2 regions of the Streptomyces sp. NPDC048411 genome follow, and region 1 is predicted to be linked to the other one. Evidence: riboswitches for the same ligand, from Rfam matches in the RefSeq annotation. Region 1 holds a riboswitch; the other holds the start of a gene.

Region 1 (5,667 bases):
CGTACTCATCAATGTCTTCGTCGCGCTGCACATCATCGGTATCGCCTCCCTCCTGGGCGGCTTCCTGACCCAGATGAAGGCGATGGGCGCGGGCACGGCACGCTTCGTCCCGGCGATGCTGCACGGCGCGCTGACCATGCTGGTCACCGGCGTCGCGCTGGTCGGGCTCAACCAGGCCGACGGCCACTCGGTCAACAACATCAAGATCGGCGTGAAGCTGGCGGTCCTGGTGGTGATCCTCGCGCTGGTCTACATCAAGCGGGACGAGGAGAAGGCCGAGAAGGGCGTGTTCGCGGCGGTCGGCGGACTGACGGTCGCCAATATCTTCATCGCGATGCTCTGGACCTGAGCCGGACCACGCACATGCGCGAGTGAGCCCCTGCCGGGTCCGGCAGGGGCTCACTCGCGCATGAGGGCCCGCCGCTACGCCGGGCGCACGCTGCCGTAGATCGGCATGTAGTAGATCGACTCCTCGCGGACGTTCGCCCCCGGCTTCGGGGCGTGGATCATCATGCCGTCGCCCTTGTAGATACCGACGTGGCTGATGTCGTCGTAGAAGAAGACGAGGTCGCCCGGCTGAAGGTCGGCCGTGGCTATCCGGGTGCCGACCTCCACCTGGTCCCAGGTGGTGCGGGGGATGTCGACGCCCGCCGCCTTCCAGGCGGCCTGGGTCAGCCCCGAGCAGTCGTAGGAGGAGGGGCCCGTGGCTCCCCAGACATACGGCTTGCCGATCTGGGCGCGGGCGAAGGCGAGAACCTTCTCGGCCTTCGAGGTGGCGCTGGTGTCCGAGCCGGTCCCGGTTCCCGCGCCCGTCCCCGTGCCCGTGCCGCCGGTGGAGCCGGCCTCCTTCGCCGCCGCCTCGGCCTTGCGGTCCGCCTCGGCCTTGGCGGCGGCCTGCCGGCGGGCGAGTTCCTCCGCCTTGCGCTTGGCCTCCGCCTCCTTCTCGCGCTCCAGCGCCGCCAGCCGCGCTTTCTCCTCGGCCGTCAGCTTCGACAGCATCGCGCGCGCCTCGCCCAGCTTCTTCTGGACGGATTGTTTGCTGGTCCGGAGCGTGGCCTGGGACTCGGTGAGCGTCTCCAGGCTCTGCACCGCCTCGGTGCGCTTCTTCGCCGCCGCTGCCTGCTGCGTACGGAAGTCCGTGACCGCCTTCTGCTGCTGGGCGGTCATCCGGTTCATCAGCTGGTTCTGGTCGAAGTACGACTGCGGGTCGTCGGCCAGGAAGAAGGTGGCGGTCGGGGCGATGGAGCCGGTGCGGTACTGCGCGGCCGCGTAGTTGCCGAGGGTCCTGCGCGCCTCGTTCAGCTTGTCGGCGCGCTCGGCCACGTCCTCCAGCAGGGCGTCCACCTTGCCGCGCTGCGTGGCGGAGGCCTCCTTCGCCCTGTTGTACTGCTGGGTCGCGGTGCCCGCCTGCCGGTAGAGGTCGTCGACCTTCTTCTGTACGTCCTCGATGCTGGGCTTGGGTGCGCCCGGAGCGGCCATGGCGCTCTGGGTCGACAGCAGGGTCACCCCTGCCAGTGCGGCCGTCGTGAGCCCGACGGCGGGGGTGGTGGTGCGTGCCCGGCTGCGCGGTTTGCGGTGCGATGCCAAAGCCGGCGTCTCCTTCCGTGGACCGCCTACCGGGTTAGCTGTCGGGTTCGGGCGGAACGGAAGGCTGCCCTACGGTCCGAGTGGGGATTTGGACCGATTCACCCCGGTTTTTCCTATGGGTCCCCGGTTCCGAACTCCCCTGTGGGCAGCGCGGATTCGGCGTGGGAGCCCGCTCGGCGTGGTTCGCCTCAAGGGGGTACGGGCCGCCCGAGGGAGCACGCTAGCCAACCGTGTTGCCGCTGTGAAGGTTGATGTTCGATATGCCCGATACGTTTTCGTGACCTTGGTGTAGAGGGGCCGGAAGGCGTGGTCCGGGCCCTGATTTCCTTACGGGGCGTGGGTGGCTGCTCCCCGTACGTAGGCGCCTTCCGGTCGCGCTTCTCCATGCGGCCGCAGAGTGTCGGTGCGTCGCCCTAGACTCGTGAGGCGATGAGCAGCCTCTTTGACGACAGTTTCCTGGCCGGCCTCCAGCACCCGGAGGAAGAACCCCCGCCGCCCCCCGAGGACTCCGCACCCGAAGCGGTGCCGGAGGACCTCTTCGCGGGCGTGTTCGACGCGCCCCCGCCGCCTCGGGACGCGTACTACCGGGACGGCGCCCACCGCCCCGCCATCGACTCCGCTGCCCTGCTCGACGGGCTGAACACCGAGCAGCGCGCCGCGGTCGTGCACGCCGGATCGCCGCTGCTCATCGTCGCCGGCGCGGGCTCCGGCAAGACCCGGGTGCTCACCCACCGCATCGCCCACCTGCTGGCCGAGCGCGGCGTGCACCCCGGCCAGATCCTGGCGATCACCTTCACCAACAAGGCCGCGGGCGAGATGAAGGAGCGCGTCGAGCAGCTCGTCGGACCGCGCGCCAACGCCATGTGGGTCATGACGTTCCACAGCGCGTGCGTCCGGATTTTGCGCCGCGAGTCGAAGCGGCTCGGCTTCACCTCGTCGTTCTCGATCTACGACGCGGCCGACTCCAAGCGGCTGATGGCCCTGGTCTGCCGCGATCTGGACCTCGACCCGAAGCGCTTCCCACCGAAGTCGTTCACGGCCAAGGTCTCGAACCTGAAGAACGAGCTGATCGACGAGGAGACCTTCGCCGGCCAGGCTGCGGACGGCTTCGAGAAGACGCTCGCCCAGGCGTACGCGATGTACCAGTCCCGGCTGCGCGAGGCCAACGCACTGGACTTCGACGACATCATCATGACGACGGTCCATCTGCTCCAGGCGTTCCCCGACGTCGCCGAGCACTACCGCCGCCGCTTCCGGCACGTCCTCGTCGACGAGTACCAGGACACCAACCACGCGCAGTACACGCTCGTACGCGAACTGGTCGGCCCGGCCGGAGAGGCCGACGCCCCCGCCGAGCTCTGCGTCGTGGGTGACGCCGACCAGTCGATCTACGCCTTCCGCGGCGCGACGATCCGCAACATCCTCCAGTTCGAGGAGGACTACCCGAACGCGACGACGATCCTGCTGGAGCAGAACTACCGCTCCACGCAGACGATCCTCTCCGCCGCCAACGCGGTCATCGAGCGCAACGAGAGCCGCCGCCCCAAGAACCTCTGGACGAAGGCGGGCGAGGGCGCCCGGATCACCGGCTACGTCGCGGACACCGAGCACGACGAGGCGCAGTTCGTCGCCGACGAGATCGACCGGCTGACCGACGCGGGCGACGCGAAGGCCGGCGACGTCGCGATCTTCTACCGGACGAACGCGCAGTCCCGTGTCTTCGAAGAGATCTTCATCCGCGTCGGCCTGCCCTACAAGGTCGTCGGCGGCGTGCGCTTCTACGAGCGCAAGGAGGTCCGGGACATCCTGGCCTACCTCCGGGTCCTCGCCAACCCCGAGGACACCGTTCCGCTGCGCCGCATCCTCAACGTGCCCAAGCGCGGTATCGGCGACCGCGCCGAGGCGATGATCGACGCCCTGTCGCTGCGTGAGAAGATCACGTTCCCGCAGGCACTGCGCCGCGTCGACGAGGCGTACGGCATGGCGGCCCGCTCGGCCAACGCCGTCAAGCGGTTCAACACGCTGATGGAGGAACTGCGTACGATCGTCGAGTCCGGCGCGGGCCCCGCCGTGGTGCTGGAGGCGGTGCTGGAGCGGACCGGCTATCTCGCCGAGCTCCAGGCGTCCACCGACCCGCAGGACGAGACCCGCATCGAGAACCTTCAGGAACTCGCCGCCGTCGCGCTCGAATTCGAGCAGGAGCGGGGGGAGTCCGCCGGAGAAGAAGGTGCGGGCACGGGCACACTCGCCGAGTTCCTGGAGAAGGTCGCGCTCGTCGCCGACTCCGACCAGATCCCCGACGAGGACGAGGACGGCTCCGGCGTCATCACGCTGATGACGCTGCACACGGCCAAGGGGCTCGAATTCCCGGTGGTCTTCCTGACCGGCATGGAGGACGGCGTCTTCCCGCACATGCGCGCCCTGGGACAGGTCAAGGAGCTGGAGGAGGAGCGGCGCCTCGCGTACGTCGGCATCACCCGTGCCCGTGAGCGGCTCTACCTGACGCGGGCGGCGATGCGCAGTGCGTGGGGTCAGCCCTCGTACAACCCGCCGTCGCGGTTCCTGGAGGAGATCCCGGACCAGCACCTGGAGTGGAAGCGGACCGGGCCGATGGCGGCCCCGGCCGGACCGACGTCGGGGAGCACGTCGTCGCTGTCCTCGTCGCGCGCCCGCTCGGGCCCCTCGGGCTTCGCGACCCGGCGCACCTCGGACAAGCCGACGGTCACGCTGGTGGTCGGGGACCGGGTCACGCACGACCAGTTCGGGCTCGGCACGGTGACGGCGGTCGAGGGGATCGGCGACCAGGCGAAGGCGACGGTCGACTTCGGGGACGAGCGGCCGAAGAAGCTGCTGCTGCGGTACGCGCCGGTGCAGAAGCTCTAGGGCCTCTCGTCCGGCTTGATCCAAACGGAAGACCCCAGGAGTCCGCCCCGGAGCCGGCGGGGCGGGCGCGAGTGCCCGCCCCCTGCCGACGGATAGGGCCTGCGCCGTGGCGGGCTCTGCTGCTCAGGTTGGGTCGAGGCCGTGGCTCCGGAGCCAGGGCAGCGGGTCTATGGCCGCTCCGCCACCGGGTCGGACCTCGAAGTGCAGGTGCGGGCCGGTGGAGTTGCCGGAGTCGCCGGAGTACGCGATGACGTCACCCGCCTTGACCGGGCCCGAGCGGATCCTGGTGCTGCTGAGGTGGCAGTACCAGGTCTCGGTGCCGTCGGCCGTGGTGACGATGGCCATGTTCCCGTAGGCGCTGTTCCACTGGGTGCGTACGGTGCCGTCGGTCGCGGCCATCACCGGAGTGCCGTACGAGACGGGGAAGTCGATGCCCGTGTGCACGGACATCCAGTTGACGCCCGCCTGGCCGAAGTAGGCGCTGAGGCCGTGCTCCTTGACCGGCAGGAGGAACTTGGGCCGCAGCGCCTCTTTCCGGGCGGCCTCCTCCTCGCGCTTCTTCTTCTCGGCGGCCTGCCGTTCCCTCAGGTCGATGCGCTCCTGGGTGCGGCTGGCGCGGTCGGCGAAGTTCTCGGCGTTGGCTCTGACGTTGGCGATCTGGGTGTCCAGCTTGTTGTTGGCGGCGGCCGGCTTGACGCTGCCGGGGTCGGCGGCCGCCATCGACATGGTGTCGTCCTTGGTGTCCCCGCCGCTGCCGAGTCCGCCGACGGAGGCGGCGGCGATACCGGCGACGCTCATCACGCAGGCGGAGGGCACGGCGACGGTGAGAAGAGCGGAACGCTTGGCGGGGGTACGACGCCGGCCGCGGCTGCCACCGCCGCCGCGGGTGACGGAACGGCTCGCAGGGCGGGGGATGCCGACGGGGTGGTCCACCGCCCGGTCTGCCCGGTCTGCCTGGTCTGCCGCGTCGTCCGAAACGGCGCCGAGGTCCGGGTCCACGTCGACGACGCCGAACTCGGAGGTCGCGGTGATGTCCGCGGGCTCCGTGGTCGCGGCCGGCGGGTAGGGCTCGTACGGAGCGTAGGAACCCTGGTCCTCGTACACCTCGTACGCGGCCTGTTCGGGTTCGTACGACTCGTGCGCGGTGTGCGCGGTTTGCTGTTCGTGCTCGGGCGCGGCGCCGGTGTTCCAGGCAGT
Region 2 (5,667 bases), on a different contig from region 1:
CCCAGTTGTCGATGCCGCCCGTGGGAATGGACGCCTGGAGGCTGCCGGTCGGGTCCCACATGTGGTTGGCCCGGCCGCACATGACATTGCCGTTGTCGCCCCACCCTTGACCGATCTCGTTGTTCAGGCCGGCGAGCGCGCCGGTGGCCTTCAGCTTCACCAGCAGCTTGCTGGTGCCCACGCTGCCGGCCGCGAAGAACACCCGGTCGGCGGTCACCGTCTTGGTGGCCGTGGTGACACCGCCGGTGTCGATCTGGTCGATGACGACCGTGTAACCGCCACCTGTCGCCGTGGCGACCGAAGTGACCTTGTGGAGCGGCGAGATGACGACCCTGCCGGTGGCCCTGATCCGGTCGATGTACGTCTTCTGCAGCGACTTCTTGCCGTAGTTGTTGCCGTAGAGGATCTCGCCGGCCAGCGCCGACTTGGGGACGGTTCCGGCCTCTTCCTGCTTCATGTAGTCCCAGTCGTACACGGTGGGCACGAAGACGAACGGGAAGCCGGAACGCTGGGCCTGCTCACGGCCGACCCGGGCGTACTGGTAGCACGCGGCGGTGTCGAACCAGGCCGGGTCGATGGTGCCGGCCCCGAGCCCGGCATTGGCGCGCGGGTAGTAGATGTCGTACATCTCGTCGGCGTCCACCGACGGGAGAATGGCTCCGAAGTTCTCACGCTTGGGAGTGACCGCCATCCCACCGTTGACCAGCGAGCCGCCACCGACGCCGCGGCCCTGGTAGACGGTGATCCCGCTGAACTCCTCGGCGTCGAGGATCCCCGTGGCGCGAGTGATGTTCTTGTCGATGGGGAAGCCGAGGAAGTTGCTGAGGGGCTGCTTGGTCCTGGTGCGGAGCCAGTACGACCGACTGTCCGGGGAGGTCGTGTTGGCGAAGATCTTGCCGTCCGGGCCGGGGGTGTCCCAGGCCATGCCCATTTCGACCATGTGCACGTCGACGCCTGCCTGCGCGAGACGCAGCGCGGCAACGGAGCCGCCGTATCCGGTGCCGATGACCAGGGCCGGGACATGGGCCCCGGAGTCGATCGGGGCGGTTGCGGAGCCGACCCCGGCCTGGGCCGGGGTGGTGTGACCCGCGAGGGCCACGGCTCCTAAAATAGAACCAGTTCCTGCGATGAACCTTCGACGCGAAACGCCCTTGGGGCCTGCATTGTGCATGGTAAAGTCACTCATGTGACACGCCTCACTCTCCAGAGAGTGAAACTGGTTCTACTGCTGTTCGCGCGTTAAGTCACTACATACCGATGGGTAACATGCGCCCGACGGAGGCGCCCCGGATCAATGCCGTGCGTCAGGCGGGCCGGCCTCAGTGGCCCGAACCTGGTCCCACCCTAGGCATCGATTCGATTGATCCATGACCATTCACAGGTGACCGATCGGGTCGGCCTGGCCATATCGGCGTTGGGTGTTCTGCTCTGCCTCATGCTCGTCATGGGTGCGCTGCAGGCGTATCCGGCCGGAGATGAGTCGGGATGGTCAGTCGCGTGTGCATGCCTGCTGCAGGCCACTACTCTCTGGCAGCTGGTGCGTGACATCCGACGACGCCGCCGGATGCGAAGCGAGGCGGGCTGACTTCTCGACTTCTGCATGGTCTCCCGTGCACTACACCGACGGGAACGGGTGGCGAAGCCCCATCGGACCCTCGCCACCCGTCATGCCTGAATCAACGCAACCGGGCGTCAGTAGGCCCCGAACACGTTGTCGATCGAGCCGTACTTGGCGGCGGCGTAGTTGCACGCGGCCGTGATGTTGGCGACCGGGTCGTAGGGGTCCATCGACGTACCGGGCACATGGTAGGCCCGGAACGTGGGGTCGATGACCTGCAGGAGCCCCTTGGACGGCGTGCCCTTGGCGGCGTTCGAGTCCCAGTTGTTGATGGCCCGGGGGTTGCCCGCGGACTCGCGCATGATGTTGCGGTGGATGCCATTGTAGCTGCCGGGGATGCCGTGCTGGGCCATGACGGCCAGCGACTCCTTGATCCAGCCGTCGAGGTCGTTCGTGTACGTCGCAGGCTTCGCGGTGACGGCAGCGGCGGTACTCGTGGCCGTCGTGGACTCGACTGCCGCGGGCGCGGTGGCGCCGATGGTGAGCTTCTGGCCCGCGTGAAGGACGCCGGGGTCTGCTCCGATGACCGCTCGATTGTCCTTGTACAGCTGCTGCCAACCGCCGCTCACGGAATAGCTCAGGGCGATCTTGTAAAGGGAATCGCCGGCTATCACGGAATAGACGGTGGGCGTAGCTGCCCGCACGGCAGTCGGCTTGGCGGGGGCGGCAGCGGGCGCCACTGTCTTGGCGACGGCGGCGGTGGCAGGCTGCGCCGGCGCTGCCGAGGCAACGGTTGCCCCGATCATCGGAAGCGCGAGAGCGGCTCCGCCCGTGCTCACGGCGATGAATCCGCGAGTCAGCGAACTGGACTTACGACGACGGTGGTTAACCTGTGCGGGCATGGCGCATTCCTCTCCGTCGCCTACGAGGTGAGCTGTCGGGTTGAGGCTGGAGTTGCCTCGCCGTATGGGAATACGACTTCACCCCTAGCCGTTCCGGATACCGGATCGGCGGATTGCGCGGGTCCCCCGCTCCTGCCGTACGTGAATGGTCGGGTTCCCGGACGGCGGCAGGATTCGGCGTTCCATCCGGATTGACGGTGACCGTAGGCGAGAAACTCCGACCTGAACAAGCCCCCATTTCTCGATCACAATTCATTTACAAGATCGAGTCGCGGAAATTTTCGCAATCCACCCCGGTCCGCAAAGCCAACTTTCTTGGCGCAGAAGGGAACCGGGCGACACGTCGCTGCGTCCGCGGGCCCGGAAGGTGACTCTCGCCACTCGGTCCGAAAAGGGCGATTTGCCCGGCGCGCAGACCCTCGGGCCTGCTCGGGTTACGCATTCACCAGAGCAGCGAGCAACTTCCCTTTATCGCCAAAATTGCGACATTCAGGAGATTTTGGCGTCAGGGGCAGGCACCCGGCCTTCGACTCGCCGGGAAGGGCGTCCCCGGGGAAACGGCCGGGAGCGACCGCGCGTCACCCGCCTGCGCCGACTGCGGCGCGCGAGTGGCCGCCCACCGGCCAGGTCGTGCAGGTTCACGCGAACGACACCATGGCGGCCGCACGAGATGCCGCACACCTTCGGCGTGGCCATGATGGTGCGGAAGAACGCCCTGCCCACCCGCCGGAACCGTCCGGCAGCACGAGAGAGGTGATGGCGATGGAGCTGTTCCCGCCCATGCCGCTCGCCGAGTGGCGTGACACCAAAGAGACGCTCCACCGCTTCGCGCAGGTCGTCGGAAAGATCCGCCTCGCGGCCAGTGTCCGGCGCAATCACTGGTGGAACGTTCCGTTTCACCTCACGGGCCGCGGTATCACCACCCGCCCCATGGGGCAGATCGACGGAAACCCGATTTTCACGGTGGACTTCGACTTCGTCGGCCATCGACTCGTCATCACAAGACTGGACGGCGTGATGGTCTCGTTCCCGCTTTCGGGCCAGTCCGTGGCGTCCTTCCACCAGAAGGTCATGGCTGCCCTGGACACGCTGGGCATCAAGGTGGATATCAATTTGCCCAAGCCATTCGATCTGCCTGACGCCGACCGGCCGTTCGCCGAGGATACGGAGCACGCGGCATACGATCCCGAACAGGCCAACCGGTATTGGCAGGTCCTCAGTCAAGTGGCCCTGGTACTGGAGGAATTCGCCGCGCGATTTTCGGGGAAAGTCAGCCCCGTGCACCATTTCTGGCACACCTTCGATATTGCTCACACCCGCTTTGCGGAGCGTCAGATCGACCAGCCCCAGCAGATCGACCCGGTGACGCGAGAGGCCTACTCCCGGGAAGTGATCAGCTTCGGTTTCTGGTTCGGTGACGACACGTTCGCCGCGCCCGCGTTCTACTCGTACACCGCTCCCGAACCGGCGCGGCTGGCGGAGGAACCGCTCACTCCGGTGTCGGCGCAATGGGTGGATCGTGGCGGCAGCCACCTGGCGGTGCTGCCGTACGACGCGGCCCGCACCGAGAGCGATCCCCGTGCGGCCGTACTCGCCTTCTACGAAAGCGCCTATCAGGCCGGAGCGGGGCGCGCCGGCTGGGACATCGACCGTCTCGCCTGTCCCGGCGGGATCACCGATCCGTGCCTGAGGACCCGTGCGTCTGCCGGTGGGTGAGGAGCGCGGCTTCAGTGCAGCTGCCGCTCCCGGTCCGCGGGGACCTTGCCCTGGGGACCCGGGGTCGGCTGGGCGACCGGATGCGAGGTGGGCAGGAGCCGCTCCAATCCCTCGTCATATTCCTCGGTCTCGATCTCGCCTCGCCCTCACCCTCACCCTCCCGGGACGGTCGGCTGCGGGGCCCGGTGGCTGCCGAGCCGCCGCCGCAGTGCGGCGAGCCGGGGACGGCGTTCGTGCAGTTCAGCGGAGTGGCGGTCGAGTTCCTCGCCAAGGCGTTCAGCGCGTTTGTCGATGTCCAGCTCATCGAGAATGCGGTCGACCTCGGCGAGCAGCGCACCGTGCAGTTGCCACTGTCGGGGGTGCTCCTGGACGTCCTCCAGCAGAAGGTCGGCCACCACGTCCCGAGTGGCGCGACTGGCGGCCAGTGCGGCGGCAAGTCGCGACTCCGCCTCCTCGGCATTGGCGGACACCGGGGTGGTGATCAGCGTGGAGAAGCTCTCGATGGCGTCGGCCATCTGCGCGAAGAGTTCCCGGAGCGAAGCGGCCACGTCCTGCGGGAACATGGTTTCCCCGGTCCGGGCTTTGGCCAGGTCCGTCAGCGTGCGGGCCAGCACACGGAGGACAACGGCACAGATCTCCAGTGTGTCGAGTCCGGTACGCAGGACGATGCGGTACAGAAGGCCCTGCCGGATCCGGGGGTTGAGCAGGAGGCTCTCCTCGGCCTGCCGGAGCGAGGCGTCGACGGCCACGATGTCGTGGTCCAGTCTGCGGGCGTCGTGCAGTCTCGCCGCCGCCTCCGGGACGGAGATGTGGCCGCCGACCTCCTCGCCAATGGCCCGGAACATCCGTCCCATCTCCCGCGCCAGTTCGTCGATGGACACGCCCGCGTTCTGCACCCATACGGGCGGTGCGAGCAGGTTGAACAACAGGCCGACGCCCGCACCGATCAGGGTCTCCAGAACGCGGTCCCAGGCGGTGGCGGCGACCTGGGAGACGCCGAGGACGAGCATCGCGCTGATGGCGACTTCCGGCACGAACTCGTCCACCCGCACCATCCGTCCGATGATCAGCGAGCTGAAGATCGTCAGACCCAGGCTCCACCAGTTCAGACCCACCAGGGCGCTGAAGCCGATGGCGATGAGCACCCCGACGACGACGGAGTTGACGCGCCGGATGCCCGTGGTGAGTGTCGCGTACAGGGTGACCTGGACGACGAGGAGCGCGGTCAGTGGAGCCGTCAGCGGTACAGGCTGAGGAAGGGTCCACACCGCGACGACATAGGAGATGACCGCGGCCGCCGTCGAGCGCAGGGTCTGCGCCGCGACAGGCTCGGTGGTCTGCCGTACGAGCTTGATCACGGGTGCGGAGAGTTCAGGCATTTCACTCTCCTTCCCTCGTACGTCTGCTTGCAGCACCACGAATCCACCGGACGGGTTGCGCGTGGGCCCCGTCACCGGGTCCGTACCGCCGCCGGGGAGCGGTGGGCGGGCA

Evidence for each region. Region 1 has a riboswitch for cyclic di-AMP ahead of AB0915_RS20915 (NlpC/P60 family protein). Riboswitches for the same ligand answer to the same signal wherever they lie in the genome.
Region 2: it holds a riboswitch for cyclic di-AMP, as region 1 does, so the genes downstream of both, AB0915_RS35875 (LysM peptidoglycan-binding domain-containing protein) here and AB0915_RS20915 (NlpC/P60 family protein) in region 1, are expected to answer to the same signal.

The regions. Positions count from the first base shown of each region.
Region 1 is NZ_JBEZKL010000057.1:5,311-10,977, reverse strand. Features, by position in the region: gene AB0915_RS20920 (hypothetical protein) at 1-349, shown strand, start outside; gene AB0915_RS20915 (NlpC/P60 family protein) at 424-1,587, opposite strand; cyclic di-AMP (ydaO/yuaA leader) riboswitch at 1,595-1,759, opposite strand; gene pcrA (DNA helicase PcrA) at 2,017-4,470, shown strand; gene AB0915_RS20905 (peptidoglycan DD-metalloendopeptidase family protein) at 4,594-5,667, opposite strand, start outside.
Region 2 is NZ_JBEZKL010000188.1:2,929-8,595, forward strand. Features, by position in the region: gene AB0915_RS35870 (GMC oxidoreductase) at 1-1,186, opposite strand, end outside; gene AB0915_RS35875 (LysM peptidoglycan-binding domain-containing protein) at 1,693-2,460, opposite strand; cyclic di-AMP (ydaO/yuaA leader) riboswitch at 2,465-2,650, opposite strand; gene AB0915_RS35880 (DUF5996 family protein) at 3,223-4,176, shown strand; gene AB0915_RS35885 (aromatic acid exporter family protein) at 4,329-5,555, opposite strand.